Regions from separate parts of the Roseburia sp. AF15-21 genome, predicted to be linked through region 2. Evidence: a T-box and tRNA genes for the amino acid it is inferred to sense, from the RefSeq annotation. Region 2 holds a T-box; the other regions hold tRNA genes.

Region 1 (5,010 bases), on a different contig from region 2:
ATCCGCTAGGTCACTTTTTGAAGTGAAAGATTTAACCTTTTTGTATTTATTGACATTTATCATTCTATTTTTCTATTCTGTGTTATCTGCAATGCTTTTGCCAGTATCTGCTCCTCCGCTTCGCTCGGATTGTTCCGATACATTTCCTCTGGAATATCCAGTGAAAACCGACCTAATTCCTTGATTTTCTCATCTATCTGTTCCCACAAATTCTGTCGTATGTCAAAAAGTTGTAAGATATAGCTTTTTCTTTCTTCTGTGCTTCATTTAACCGGATTTTCTGTGCTTTTAATGTATTTCGGAATGAGTTATACACATCCGCTTCCACACTATCCACATCTGTGCTTTCTTCAATTACTGGAGTGGCAATTTCCTGCACGATTCTTACCATATCTTCATAAGATACATTCTTTGTATCCTTCAGGTATGCAAATACCTTCGTCAGATTATCCGCCAGTTCCTTCGCATTGTAGGTGCTCTTATATTCCTGCTTGACCTCTGATGCAATCTTTCGCATGGTCTTTTCATCTATAGTCACGTTCTTAAGAGATTTAAAGCCATCCTCAATAATAGAGCCCATCTCTTTTTTCTGTATCAGAATACTCCTCGTCCAGGATTGCCATAAGGTCTTCGTCAATATCTATTGAGTATCTCTTCTCTGGGTTATCTGTAATACTTTTGCCATTATCTGCTCTTCTGCTTCTGATATATTGTTCAGATATACTTCTTTCGGTATCTCGTATGCGAACTGAATCAGTTCTACCACTTCTTCGTCCGTTTTCAATGCGTTGGCTACTCCCACTATTATATTTGTATCTACCCCACAAAAATCCAATCCCTTTATCAAATCCTTCATTGGTTCTGTAATTTTTCTTGAACCTTCCACTTTTCATTACCTCCTCTATATCGTCATGATATAATTCCACGTCATACTGTGCCAGCACTTTGAACTTATTTGCATTTTTATCCGTCACCTTATACAGATAAAAATACTTGTCCGAAAATGCAGGATTGATTTTTCTGCTTATAAAATCTTTACTGTAATTATTTTTCTCTACTTCTGATGCAAGTATAGCATATTCCCTTTTGCTAATGTAAACTTCTTTACTATTTTTTAAGATTGCATCTACATCAATAGAAAATACTGTATCCTGTTCAACTGCGGCTCTATTTACAACTTCCTTTCTACTAACTTTTATGGAATAATGTTCGCCCTCTTCTGCTGTTGCATTTCCCTATTTATAATTTTCCTGCGCCTTTGTCAGCTCATCCAGAAACATATCGCGGATTTCCTGTGCTTCGATTGCTTCTGCTCTCAGTGCTTTCTTTGCTGTGCTGGATAATACATGCTCATTCAGGTATGATGTGATTTTGTCGTAAACTCCCTTGAAGAAGTCAGCAATCGTCTTGAGAATGCTCTTGTGCTCACTCTCTGTCATATTCTCTGACATATATTTAGAAAACGCTTCCACTCCATCTTTGTCCGCAAACAGTCCTGCTACATAATCGAATACATATTCATTGGCAGAATCCTCTCTTTTTCTGTCGCTACGCCTTCCGCATTTTTCACTCTGCCTGCCTAAGTTCTTCCAGGCTCTTTCTCTCTCCGCCCGATTCTCTCGTTATTGCACCGCTCCGTGTATTCAGTTTTCTTTCTGTTGTTAAGGAATCCTCTTAAACTAAGTGTAGAACTTCTGCCAGCTAATGTGCTTGATATACTTCTAGCTGTTCCACTATAAGCACATACACCATGCTTTATGATTTAAAAGTTGATGTAAAAGAAGCGTCTCGGATTATGGGTCATTCTAATGTCAGAATTACGCTTTAGCAATTTCTTTACTCGATACTACTCGATAATTATTTTATCCAGTTTGTACTTGCTTGTACCTATTATCAAAAAGGCTGTAACCCTTGATTTATCAAGGATTACAGCCTTTTTTCCTGTTAAGCTGGCAACGGGAATCGGACCCGTGACCTCCGCACTACCAATGCGACGCTCTACCGACTGAGCCATGCCAGCAATTCTGTCGGAACTAATCCCGACTTGTAATACTATACTATAGAGAGCTATGATTGTCAATACTTTTCTACAGCATAATGTCAGATTTTTCTTTGCTATGCTCAATCTTCATATTTAACTTCCGGAACGGAATTGCAATTACAAGTCCAATCAGAAGTGAGATTATAATATAGATGCCTAAGATGCCAATGCATTTCCAATAAGTCATTCCATACATACCACCGATAGTCTCCCGGAGTGCATCCATTCCATAAGGGAATGGGAAGAAACGGTAAATCCGCTGATAGATTGCCGGCAGTACTTCGATTGGGAAGGAACCGCCTGCTCCTGCTACCTGGATAACCATAATGACTACCGCCAAAGCCTCTCCGACATTTTCAAAGGCTACCGTTAATGCATACATAAATAAGGTAAATACAAAGCTGCAGCATGCGCAGGCAAGCCAGAATAAGAATGGGTCATGGCATTGTATCTTAATATAAAACAAATCTCCCAGTGCAGTAATCAATGCCTGCACCTGTCCAATCAGGAAGAATGTAATATATCTTCCAAAGAATTTCTGGTAAGGTTTTGCATCCGGTATTTTCTCATCCGGAAGTACCTTTACATGAATGATTGCCACCAGAATCAACGCACCTACCCACAATGCCAGTACCGTATAGAACGGTGACATTGCCGAACCATAATTGGAAATCGGATAAATCTCTTTCGTCTCCATATTGACCGGAGAAGATAAGAAATCTCCTAACAAAGTCGGGTCGGTCTCTAAGATTTTCATCAAAGCCTGATACTGGTCACTGATTTCCAGAGCACTGAGACTTGTAATCACACTGTCAAGTCCGGTCTTCATTTCCTGTGCTGCTGCCAGTGAATCACTTAAGCTTTCATTTCCCTTATCGAGGGTTTCACTATAAGCATCCAATACTTCCGATACTTCATCAAAATCTCCATCGACACCATTTAAAATTGCCTGTGTCTGATTCAGTGACCCCTGCATGGACTGAATGGTTGTCTCCAGCTGACCTTTTACCGAATAGTCAAACGTATCTTTTAAAGCTTTTATTTTGGTCTTACAGGAAGTTATTTCGGTAGATATTTCAGTGTTTAAAGTATCCTTTGCAGTATTTAAATCTGTGACATTATTCTGGACACTGTTTAAATCTGCTTCAATTTTATCTAACTGTGCTTCGATTTCTGCAATCTGACCGGAAACACTTTCATCATCCTTCCAGTCTGCCACACTGTTTTCAAATAACTGACGGATCAGCGGCATCATATTAATTGCGCTCTGCAGTCCGCCGGAAGATAAATCACCATAGTTATCCAACTGATCTAAGGCATTCTGTATCAGCGTATTGATGTTGTCAAGGCTGTCGGCTGCTGTATTAAGATTTGCTGAAATAACCTCAGCCAAAGCACTGGCATTAAGGCTGCCGGAATTCAATGCTCCCTGCATGGTATTTACCGTATTCGAACCATCATCTACCATTGTATTCAGATTCGGCAGCATAACTTGTGTCGTATCAATCAGGCTGGATGCCGAATTGGTAATGCTGACAAAAGAATTCAGCAATGCAATATAGCCGTCCAAATCTCCGCTTAAATCATTAAGCTGTGTCAGAAAAAGATTCATCATAGAGCCGGAATCCATTCCATTTTCTACCATGACATCATTTACCTTTAACATGACTTCTGCCAGAGTGCTGACAAAGGTTGCATTAACCTGTTCCTGCACTGCCGTTTTTGCCTTGGATGTAATCTTTGGTGCAATGGCATTTTTCTTCTCATTTTCATAATAAATAATCTGCGGATTCTGTACTTCTCCGTTAAGGAAGCTTATCATTTTCTCGGAGAAATCCTCCGGAATAATCAGTGCCGCATAATATTCACTGCTGTATACACCGTCGGTTGCTTCATCCATGGTATCAGTAAACTGCCAGCCCATAGTCTGATTGGCTTTCAGGGCATCAATGACGCTGTCTCCGATATTTAAAGACAGACCTCCCATGTCAATTCCCTCATCTGCGGAATATACTGCTATCTTAAGATTTGATGTAGATTCCGGTCCATACGGGTCCCAGTTGGACAATATATTAAACCATGCGTACAGTGACGGAATAATAGAAAGACCTATTACAATAACCACTGCTACCACATTTGTGCTGACTCTCTTAAAATCCCGGTAAAAGATTCTAAAAATATTTTTCATGTGCTATCCCTCTGCTACTCCTTTGTGTTATCTGTTAAAATTTCCTGCTCTGCCGTCTGAAGTACGGTACGAATTCGTTCCTCTACCTGGGCAATTCCATCGCCAATCAGTGCATCTCTCTCCTGCTGCTCCCGGTTAGAAATCTCATTTAATTTTTCCTGTAATTTATAGTCCGAATATTCTACAAAAATTAAATATCCTGCCAGAATAAACAGCGATACAATCCACAGAATCAAAAATACAATTTTTGAGCTTTCTGTCCAGAATAACAATGCCAGGAAAATCAGTGGAATAATGATAAGGCACCGCAATCCGATGCGGATACGTTTCTGATTCTTCTTATGTATCTCCTGCTCATAGCCTAAAAGCATGTCATAAAGCTTTTCATAATCTTCTTTCTTTTCCATCCGCTCTTCACCTGCTCTCTTACATCATCTTCGTATCTTTCATTCGTTTTTCCACAAAATGATTGATACCCATAAATGGTACGCGAATCAGCAGTCCGATCAACAATGCCGCTACTGCGAAAATCAACAGCTCTGCCAGATTCTTCTCATAGACTCCGCCATACATGCCGCCAATAGTTTCACGCATGGCATTAATTGCATATGGGAATGGGAAGAAAATATATACCCGCCGATAAAATTCCGGCAATATCTCAATCGGATAAGTTCCACCGGAACCTGCAATCTGGATAACGACCATTACAACCACCAGTGCTTTTCCGATGTCTCCAAAGGAAAGTGTCAGCGCATAGATTAATAGGGTAAAAGTAAAACTC
Region 2 (5,010 bases):
TAAATTCATTTTACTCTGCTCATCACCAAAAATCAAACAAAATATAACATCTTTTTTCGTCAATATTCGACAGCAAGCGGCATTTTTTCCTTATGCTGTGTTTTATAAAACAAATCGGCAATGGCCTCCACCAGCATCCGGTTGGTTGCTACTATATTCCGAATATCTGTTTCTATATTAATTTTTCTTCCAAGATACTGTTTATGCCTCTCTAAAATATATTCATACAGTGCCTCTGCATCAGAAAAATCAGCCTGCACTTTTTCTCCTGCTTCCATATTCCGGCTCATGATATAATTTTTAAGGCTTCGCTTCAATTGTTCTTCATAGGAACAATGATCCTTTAAGTTTCCCGGATAAATCTTGTTATGCGGATAAGTAAAATAATCAGCTACATAATGCGTTACCTGCCCGAGATTCATATAATACCGGCGTTTACGGGTCAGTTTCCCCTGCTGTTTACCGAAAATCAATTGATTCACCATCTTTTTCACATCCGGAAACGTCCCATTGATTTCATGTTTCTTATATACAAAAGATGGTTTGCAATCCGGCAGGATGCTGCCAATATAAAAAGACAGTCTATGTTTCTTAAGTTCTTCATCCTCTGTATTCTTTGCAATATAACGTGCCAGCAAAATATGTGATTTTTTTCTCATTTGCTTCCTCCTGTTTACCATCTACACCTTACACATTACTTCTGCTTTATTTATGCTTCAATCACATTATACTTTCTTTCATCTCATTTACAATAGTATTTTTCTTAAGATTCTTCTAAATTTCTGTGTCCAATCTGTTAAGAGTAGACACAGAAATATTTTGCTAAAACTTACTGATATTCCACTTTTTAGGAACAACAGAAGCTGGCACACTCTGTTTCCATACAGGTACAGGCATTCGTTCCGGCTACCTGGATGTCTTTTGCATGACATTTTCTTCCTTCATTGAATTTACAGTTTACTGCCTCACAGGTAACATCGCTCATCTTAGGCGGTTTACCGGTCGAATTGGCACATCCACAGTTTTTCTTCTCTTCAAAACTTCCACAGCTTGTCTCGCTGTTGCGGTTTGCATGTGCACCCTCTACCGTAATATTTCCACGGCAACAGCAATCATCTTTCTGGAAACTGCAGCTTCTTACAGAACATTTTAATTCTGTCACAAAAATCATCTCCTTTCTTTCGTTACATGTTTAGTATCTCCAAAGGAAATCTTTTTATGTTACCAACTTCATGTAAAAAAATGTATCTTGACACATTCTCGTGCCTGCGGCGGCCGCTTTCCTGTAAAGCAAAAAAGACTGTTGTCCGGTGCAAATACCAGCAACAGTCTTTTTAAATCCATATAAATAATAAAATTAAAAATTAGATTTTATTGCATTTTTATTTTTCTTCTGCAACTTCTTCCTTACGGATTTCCTTTGTACGAATCTCTTCGCAGATTGCATCAATGAATTCTCCTAAAGGTTTTACACCTTCATCTCCTGCAAAACGGCTTCTTACGGATACGGTTCCGTCCTCTGCCTCCTGCTGACCAACTACCAGCATGTACGGCAGCTTATCCAGTCTTGCTTCACGAATCTTGAATCCGATTTTCTCAGAACGGTTATCAACCGTTACATCTACATCATGAGCTGCTAATTCTTTTCTTACCTGCTCTGCATAGTCTGCATATTTTTCAGAAATCGGCAATACTCTTACCTGTTCCGGGCAAAGCCAGGTTGGGAATTTTCCTGCATAATGTTCAATCAGCCATGCAAGGGTACGCTCATAACATCCCATGGATGTACGATGGATAATCCAAGGAAGTACTTTCTCACCCTTCTCATCGATATAGTACATGCCAAACTTCTCTGCACTTGCACAGTCAAGCTGGATGGTAACCATGGTATCTTCTTTTCCATATACATTCTTTGCCTGAATATCAATCTTTGGTCCGTAGAATGCAGCTTCCCCATCTGCTTCTGTATACTTGATGCCATTCTTATCCATAACATCACGCAGATACTGCTGGGTACTGTTCCAATATGCTTCGTCGCCCAGATATTTTTCTTTGTTGTTCGGATCCCATTTGGACAGACGGTAAGTAACATCTCCATCGATACCAAGTGTAGTCATTACATAATGGCAAAGCTCAGTACATCTGGTAAGTTCTTCTTCCGCCTGTTCCGGGCAAAGAATAATATGTGCCTCTGTAATAGTAAACTGTCTGACACGGGTAAGTCCATGCATCTCTCCGGAGTCCTCATTCCGGAACAATGTAGAAGTCTCTGACATCCGATATGGCAGATCTCTGTAAGAGTGCTGTTCATTCATGTATACATAATACTGGAATGGACAGGTCATCGGACGCAGTGCCATTGTCTCTTTGTCGTCGCTGTCCTTATTTAAAATGAACATTCCATCCATGTAGTGATCCCAGTGTCCGGAAATCTTATAGAGGTCACTCTTTGCCATCAGCGGAGTTCTGGTACGTACATAACCCCACTCTTTATCCTCTAAGTCTTCTATCCAACGCTGCAGTTTCATAATCATCTTGGTTCCCTTTGGTGTAAATAAAGGAAGTCCCTGTCCGATAACATCAACAGTGGTAAATAATCCCATTTCACGACCAAGTTTGTTATGGTCACGGCGTTTGGCATCTTCTAATTTCTCTAAGTATTCTTTTAACTCTTCCTTCTTATTAAAAGCAGTACCATAAATTCTCTGTAATCTTGCTTTGTCAGAATTACCTCTCCAATATGCCATGGAAGATGATGTCAGCTTAAATGCCTTTACGCCCTTGGTTGTCATCAGATGTGGGCCAGCACATAAATCTACGAAGCCGCCCTGGTCATAGAAAGAAATTTCTTCTCCCTCTGGTAATTCTTCAATCAGTTCTACTTTGTATGGCTCATTACGTTCCTGCATGAATTTGATTGCTTCCTCTCTTGGAAGTGTGAATCGTTTTAATTCATGACCTTCCTTGATAATCTTCTTCATCTCTGCTTCCAGATTATCGAGGTCTTCTCTTGAAAATGGGGCATGATCAAAATCATAATAGAATCCATCTTCAATTGCCGGTCCGATCGTAATCTTTGCATCCGGGAATAATTTCTTTACCGCCTGAGCCAGCACATGGGATGCAGTATGGCGGATTACCTTTAATCCTTCTTCATCACTTGCTGTTATAATATTTAAATTGCAGTCCTTGTCAAGAACGGTTCGTAAATCCACCACTTCTCCGTCTACTTCACCGGCGCATGCAACTCTTGCAAGGCCTTCGCTGATATCTGCTGCAATATCATAGACTGATTTTGCTTCACTGTACTCTTTTACTGAGCCATCTTTTAATGTGATTTTCATGTTCAAGTCTCCTTTTCTTATTATATTAGTATTAATAACTGTAAAGTAAAAAATCCCTGATGCATAAAATTTATGCATCAGGGACGATACTCTATCGTGGTTCCACCCTGCTTGCTGTACTTATCGTACAACCGCTCATTCTGATGATAACGGAATCACCGGACCGGATTGGGGTCACTCAGAGCTGGTCTTCACATTACACTCCATCAGAATACTCTCACCAGATGTATTCCTCTCTTTGACTTCCTGTCATGCTACTCGTCTCTTCTTTGTTTTGTCCTTTTGACAAAAGCTATTGTATACTCTTTTTTCTGCTATGTAAAGAGTTTTTCTGCGAAATATTTTCCAAATGTTTTCCAAAATATTTTATTCTTATCTTCCGCAGCAGAATTTATATTTCTTTCCACTTCCACAAGGACACGGATCATTTCTTCCGACTTTCTTTCCAACTACAACAGTGCCGGATTTCTTCTGCTCTAAATAAAGCTTTCTCTTGGTATCTGCATCAAAAATTTCATCCCACTGTGGTAATTCATAGAGCCAGTCAGCTTTGGCATCTACCATGTTCTTGTATAATTTTTCTTTATCGAATGCAAGGCTTACCTTGGTATCCTCTTCCATAGTATCAATTGGGTTTGGTGTTACCAGGCTGTCATTGATTCCATCTAAGAATCCAGTCATATCCATAATGCTGAGGTCGTATTTCTCTGCCAGCTCTTTTACAGTTCCTTCTACCTTCTCATCCGGGTTTGCTAAAAGCTTCTCATATACGCCCTTCTCTAACATAAAATATCTCTGCCAGAACTTCTGTAATTTTCCTCTATCTGCCTGCTGATCATAAGCAATCTTCTGCCATTCTTCTAATAATGCCATTGTTCATATCCATCCTTTAATCCATATTTAGTCGTATAACGCTTGTTTCAGTATAGCATATTTTGTGCTTTTTTCAAGTATTTATCCTCTGCAACTTTACATTTTCTGATTGACTATCTGCTGTCAAATGTTAAAATAATGTATATTGCTTTTTTCTAAAAACAGGTCATCAAAGAAAGTTGAGGTCATATATGAAAAAGACAAAACAGATTCTTGCAATTATCGGTGTTGTACTCTTAGTTGCCCTCTATGTTTCCACTCTTGTTTTTGCATTGATTGGAAGCGATTTTGCCACAAACTGTCTTAAGGCTTCCATCTATGCCACTGTGGTTGTCCCGGTTCTCATCTGGGCTTATACCATGGTATACCGCTTACTTAAGAATCATTACTCTTTAAGAGAAGATTTGGATTCCATCAAAAAAGAAGCTTCCGGGCAGGATGCTTCCGCAAAAACTTCAAATGAACCAAACATCAAAAAAGAGGATTGCGAATAACCACAATCCTCTTTTATAACTTGTCCACTTCTTAAAACTAAGCAAGTTTTGTTTTTGCAAGCTCTGCTAATGTTGCAAATCCTTCTGCATCATTTACAGCCATCTCAGCTAACATTTTACGGTTCATATCAACACCAGCTAATTTTAAACCATACATAAATTTGCTGTAAGATAATCCATTCATTCTTGCTGCTGCGTTAATACGGGCAATCCATAACTGTCTGAACTGTCTCTTTCTCTGTTTTCTTCCTGCATAAGAACTTGTTAAGGCTCTCATGACAGACTGTTTTGCTACTCTA
Region 3 (5,010 bases), 170 kb from region 2:
CGGTAATTCATAATCAGAAGAAGCACCAGAGCAAGGAAGAATAAAATCGTAGACAGTGCATACATTTCCGGAATAATACCTTTACGCAGCTGGGTATAAATCATGGTGGACAATGTATTGACACCGGCACCCTTGGTAAAATAGGTGATGGAAAAATCGTCTAAGGACATTGTCACAGCCATCAGAAAACCGGAGAATACACCAGGCTTGATATCCGGCCATACAATTTTGAAAAATGCATAAAGTGGTGTTGCACCTAAGTCTCTGGCAGCCTCATAGGTATGGGAGGAGGTGTTGGAAAGCTTAGGCAGTACATTTAAAATGACATATGGAATGTCAAAGGTAATATGTGCAATCAATACGGTTGATGTTCCAAGCTCTGTAAAGCGGACAAAAAGCAGCATCAGGGAGATACCAGTAACAATATCTGCATTCAGAAGTGGAATGTTAGTTGCACCAAGCATAATCTGACGGTTCCTTTTCCGCATGGCACTGATTCCGATTGCTGCCATGGTTCCGATTATTGTAGCAATCACAGAAGATGCAACGGTAATCAGAATCGTGGTATAAAAGGCATTCATAATAGTCGGGTCAGAAACAAGATTGCGGTACCATTCTGTCGTAAATCCGCCCCATTTTACACGGGAGAGGGAGTTGTTGAAGGAAAGTACAATCAGAACTCCAATTGGAAGATACAGAAACAGGAAAATAATTGCAAGATAAATTCTTGATAAACTTTTCTTTACCATACTGCATGCCCTCCTGATTCACCGGCACGATTCATAAATGCCATACTGATTAAAACAAAAATCATAAGTACAATGGAAAGTCCGGAACCTAAATTCCAGTAGGAACCCTGCATGAAGGACTGCTCAATAACATTTCCAATGAGAAGTACTTTACCTCCACCTAAAAGGTCTGAAATAACAAAGGAGGTAAGTGCCGGCACGAATACCATAATAATTCCGCTGACAATTCCAGGCAAAGTAAGCGGCAGAATGATACGGAAGAAGGTGATAAAACTGTTGGCACCTAAATCCCTTGCCGCATCTATGGTTTCTTTGCGGATACGTACTATGGAATTGTAAATCGGCATAATCATAAAAGGAAGAAAATCATAAATCATGCCAAATACAACGGCTCCCTGGGTATTTAACATATGAAGCTTCGGGATGCCAAAAATGGAAAGGAATCCATTGATAATTCCGTTATTGGAAAGCAACATCTGCCATGCTAAAATACGCAGCATGAAGTTCATCCACATTGGCAGGACGAAGATAAATACCACAAAGCTCTGATGCTTGATATGAAGACTGTTTAATATCATGGCAAGCGGGTAGGAGAGCAGGAGACAGACAACCGTACATAAGATACCAAGCTTCAAGGAAAGCAGGAGTGCTTTTATATGTACCGGGTCTGCAATTGCAGCAATATTTGCCCAGGTAAAACCACCGTCACTGTTGGTGAATGCGTAATATAATATCATCAGAATCGGAAGTACAGTAAATCCAATAATCCAGACCAGATAAGGTCCGGCTAAAAGTCTTTTTCTGGCATTATGCATCGAGTTCCACCGCCTTTTCGTCACTGGATTCCGGTTTATGCATAATCTGGATATTGAAAGGAATTACCTTCATTCCCACATGGCTTCCGGTTTCGAAATATTTGGTGGTATGAACAAGCCATTCATATCCGCCAGCCATAATTTCGATTTCGTAGTGGACACCCTTGAAGATAACAGAAGTAATATCACCATCCATAAAACCGGTGCCGGCTTCTACAATCTCAATATCTTCCGGGCGGATGACTACGTCTACCGGTTTATTATTACCAAAACCGGTGTCGACACATTCGTGCTTGATGCCTAAGAAGCTGACTAATTTATCCTCAATCATGATACCGTCAATGATATTGCTGTCTCCGATAAAGTCGGCAACGAATGCATTTTCCGGCTCATTATAAATATCTTCCGGAGTACCAATCTGCTGGATATAGCCCTGATTCATGACAGCAATGGTGTCTGACATGGTAAGGGCTTCTTCCTGGTCGTGGGTAACATAGATAAAAGTAATGCCAAGTTCATTTTTCAGACGAATCAGTTCGTACTGCATGTCCTGACGCATTTTTAAATCCAGTGCACCCAAAGGCTCGTCTAAAAGGAGCACCTTTGGTTCATTTACAATGGCACGGGCAATGGCAATACGTTGCTGCTGGCCACCGCTTAAGGAATCAATGCTGCGGTTTTCATAACCGTCTAAGTTTACAAGCTTTAAGGCATATTTGATTTTATCCTGAATATAAGCCTTGCTTTTCTTGCTGATTTTTAACCCAAAAGCAATATTTTCTGCAATGCTCATATGGGTAAAAAGTGCGTATTTCTGGAATACAGTATTTAATTTACGCTCATTTGGCGGAAGAGAAGTAATATCTTTTCCATCAAAAATAATACGTCCGGTGTCCGGTGTCTCAAAACCACCGATAAGACGCAGGGTAGTAGTCTTTCCACAGCCGGAAGGTCCCAGCAGTGTTAAGAATTCGTTTTCCTTTACATAAAGATTTAAGTCATCCAAAATCATATTTCCGTCATAAGTTTTGGTAATATTTTCTAATTGTATTAATTTCTTGCCCATCATAACCTCCTAAAAACTTGGCGGGTTTGTAACCCAGATAAGAACGGCATCTTTCCTGCCGGTATTTTCGATATGGTGCTTTTTATTGGACTTAAGATAAAAAGACTCCCCCTGTCTTGCAGTATAAGTACGGGTACCATATATGATTTTAATGGAGCCCTTAAGTACATAGCCGAATTCTTCTCCCTCATGTGGAAGATAGATGTCTGATGTGCCGCCGGGCTTCAGCGTCAGTCGTACCGGTTCCATCATATCTTTCTGGGCACCGGGAACCATCCATTCGATTAAGCTCCTGTGTTCCGCATCTTCTTTTTCAAAATAATCTTCATTTTTAAAGACAAGCTGTGCAGGTTCATCATCTGCAAAAAATTCTGCCGGCGTAGTGCCGAGACACTGGATAATATCTAAAAGTGTACCCACGGAAGGAGACGTAAGATTACGCTCTAACTGGGAGATAAATCCTTTGGATAATTCCAGACGGTCAGCCAGTTCCTGCTGGGTGAGACCGTAGAGAATCCGCAGCTCTTTGATTTTATTTCCAATATCCATTTTGTACTTCCTTTCCATGAAAAGTGATTTTACATAGTTTTTACAAAATGAAGCTAATAATGTATTTGAAGTTTAATAATAATAAACTCACTAAGGAGTATTATGAGAAATTGAAAGAGAAATGTCAATACTATTTTTAGATTATTTTTAGACAACAAAAAAAGCTCCCGAGGGGACTCGAACCCCTGACCTACGCATTACGAATGCGCCGCTCTACCAACTGAGCCACGGAAGCAGAATAATCTGGTTATATGCGAAATAAAATATTTTCCTCAGACAACCCTTTATTTATTAAAATCATACTATAATATTATATATAGAAAAAAATAAATTTGCAATGTTTTTTTGAAAAAAGTTGTTCTTTCAAAGGTTACTTGGTATAATGGGCGTAGATGTGTAAGAACCGGAGAAAGATGAACCGGCTTATGAAAAGGGAAATCATTACAAGGAGGAAGTTTTTTTCATGGAAGTGAAGGAATTTGTTTCAGGGGGAAAGAAAACTGAGGACAGTAAGAAGAATATGAAGAAGAAAATTAACAGCGCAAAGAAAAATTATGCAAAGAAGAACAGTCAGTTTACGATTGCAGAATTAAAGGAAAACAGCACGCTGATTATGTTATGTGTATTTGTGGTTCTTGCCGTATTGGAAATTGTGCTGGGTATACTGGTATGGAAGATACCGGTAGTGAGCGTATGTATTGTAGTGTTGATTGAAGCGGGACTTGCTGCATGTCTGCATAACCTTCCTGTCTGGCTTCATGGAATTGTTGCAGCAGCAGAGATTGTCGTTGGAATAATTTCCGGTAAAGTAATATTTATGCTGATTGGAATTTTATGCTATGGGGCAGCTTTGTTTGCATTGAAATTCCAGAAGGAAAATAATCCGCTTTCTATATTAAAATAAGAAGAAATCATACCAGGAGATAAAACATGGATCCCTTACAATTAGTAGAGTTATTAAGAGGACACAGAACTTATATTCAGACACATAATTTTCCAGATCCGGATGCGATTGCCAGTGCCTTTGGCTTACAGCATTTTTTAAATTACCATGGGATTAATGCAGATATCTGTTATGATGGCAAGATTGAACGCCTGAGTACAAGAAAGATGTTTGACACATTTCATATTGATATTTTGTCTAAAGAAGATTTGGATGATATGAAGAAAGAGGACTATATTGTTACCGTAGACTCCCAGAAATATAATGCGAATCTGACCGATTTTATCGGAGATGAGGTGGCATGTATTGACCATCATCCGACAGTAATTGCCTGTGAATATGCTTATAAAGATGTGCGCCGTGTAGGAGCCTGTGCCACAATGATTACAGAGTATTTTTATCTTACCAATACACCAATGAGCCGGGATGTGGCGGCAGCACTGGCATATGGCATCAAGATGGATACGGATGACTTTGTCCGTGGTACAACAAAGCTTGATGTGGATATGTTTGCATACATTTATCCAATGGCAGATGTGGAAGAGTTAAAATCCATGTATGTAAATGTAATGGAGTTTTCTGATTTAAAGGCATATGGTGCGGCAATCGATAATATCCACATTTATGATGATGTGGGATTTGCATCGATTCCGTTTGATTGTCCGGATGCGCTGATTGCAATTATTTCAGACTTTATTTTGTCTCTTGATGTAGTTAATATTTCCGTGATTTATGCAATCCGTTCTGATGGCATTAAGTTTTCTGTCCGGAGTGCATTAAATCATGTAGATGCCGGAAGAGTTGTAGCAAAGGCATTAGCAGATTATGGAAATGGTGGCGGACATCCGGCAATGGCTGGCGGTTTCATTCCAAAGAAGAATATGGAAA

Evidence for each region. The T-box of region 2 lies ahead of thrS (threonine--tRNA ligase). A T-box ahead of a tRNA ligase gene usually reads a tRNA of that ligase, here a tRNA-Thr.
Region 1: it has a tRNA-Thr gene. The T-box ahead of thrS (threonine--tRNA ligase) is inferred to sense a tRNA for this amino acid. The anticodon was not compared.
Region 3: it has a tRNA-Thr gene. The T-box ahead of thrS (threonine--tRNA ligase) is inferred to sense a tRNA for this amino acid. The anticodon was not compared.

The regions. Positions count from the first base shown of each region.
Region 1 is NZ_QUHG01000002.1:27,501-32,510, reverse strand. It holds gene DWW33_RS15620 (hypothetical protein) at 60-209, opposite strand; gene DWW33_RS03120 (hypothetical protein) at 194-637, opposite strand; gene DWW33_RS03115 (hypothetical protein) at 641-886, opposite strand; gene DWW33_RS03110 (hypothetical protein) at 1,236-1,451, opposite strand; tRNA gene DWW33_RS03105 (tRNA-Thr) at 1,948-2,020, opposite strand; gene DWW33_RS03100 (YhgE/Pip domain-containing protein) at 2,088-4,229, opposite strand; gene DWW33_RS03095 (hypothetical protein) at 4,244-4,636, opposite strand; gene DWW33_RS03090 (YhgE/Pip domain-containing protein) at 4,656-5,010, opposite strand, start outside.
Region 2 is NZ_QUHG01000001.1:555,122-560,131, forward strand. It holds gene DWW33_RS02700 (zinc dependent phospholipase C family protein) at 60-659, opposite strand; gene DWW33_RS02705 (DUF1540 domain-containing protein) at 848-1,162, opposite strand; gene thrS (threonine--tRNA ligase) at 1,383-3,344, opposite strand; T-box leader at 3,421-3,623, opposite strand; gene DWW33_RS02715 (SEC-C metal-binding domain-containing protein) at 3,717-4,217, opposite strand; gene DWW33_RS16185 (hypothetical protein) at 4,409-4,711, shown strand; gene rplT (50S ribosomal protein L20) at 4,749-5,010, opposite strand, start outside.
Region 3 is NZ_QUHG01000001.1:384,601-389,610, reverse strand. It holds gene DWW33_RS01900 (ABC transporter permease) at 1-749, opposite strand, end outside; gene DWW33_RS01895 (ABC transporter permease) at 743-1,564, opposite strand; gene potA (spermidine/putrescine ABC transporter ATP-binding protein) at 1,557-2,630, opposite strand; gene DWW33_RS01885 (helix-turn-helix domain-containing protein) at 2,640-3,179, opposite strand; tRNA gene DWW33_RS01880 (tRNA-Thr) at 3,342-3,414, opposite strand; gene DWW33_RS01875 (hypothetical protein) at 3,643-4,083, shown strand; gene DWW33_RS01870 (DHH family phosphoesterase) at 4,110-5,010, shown strand, end outside.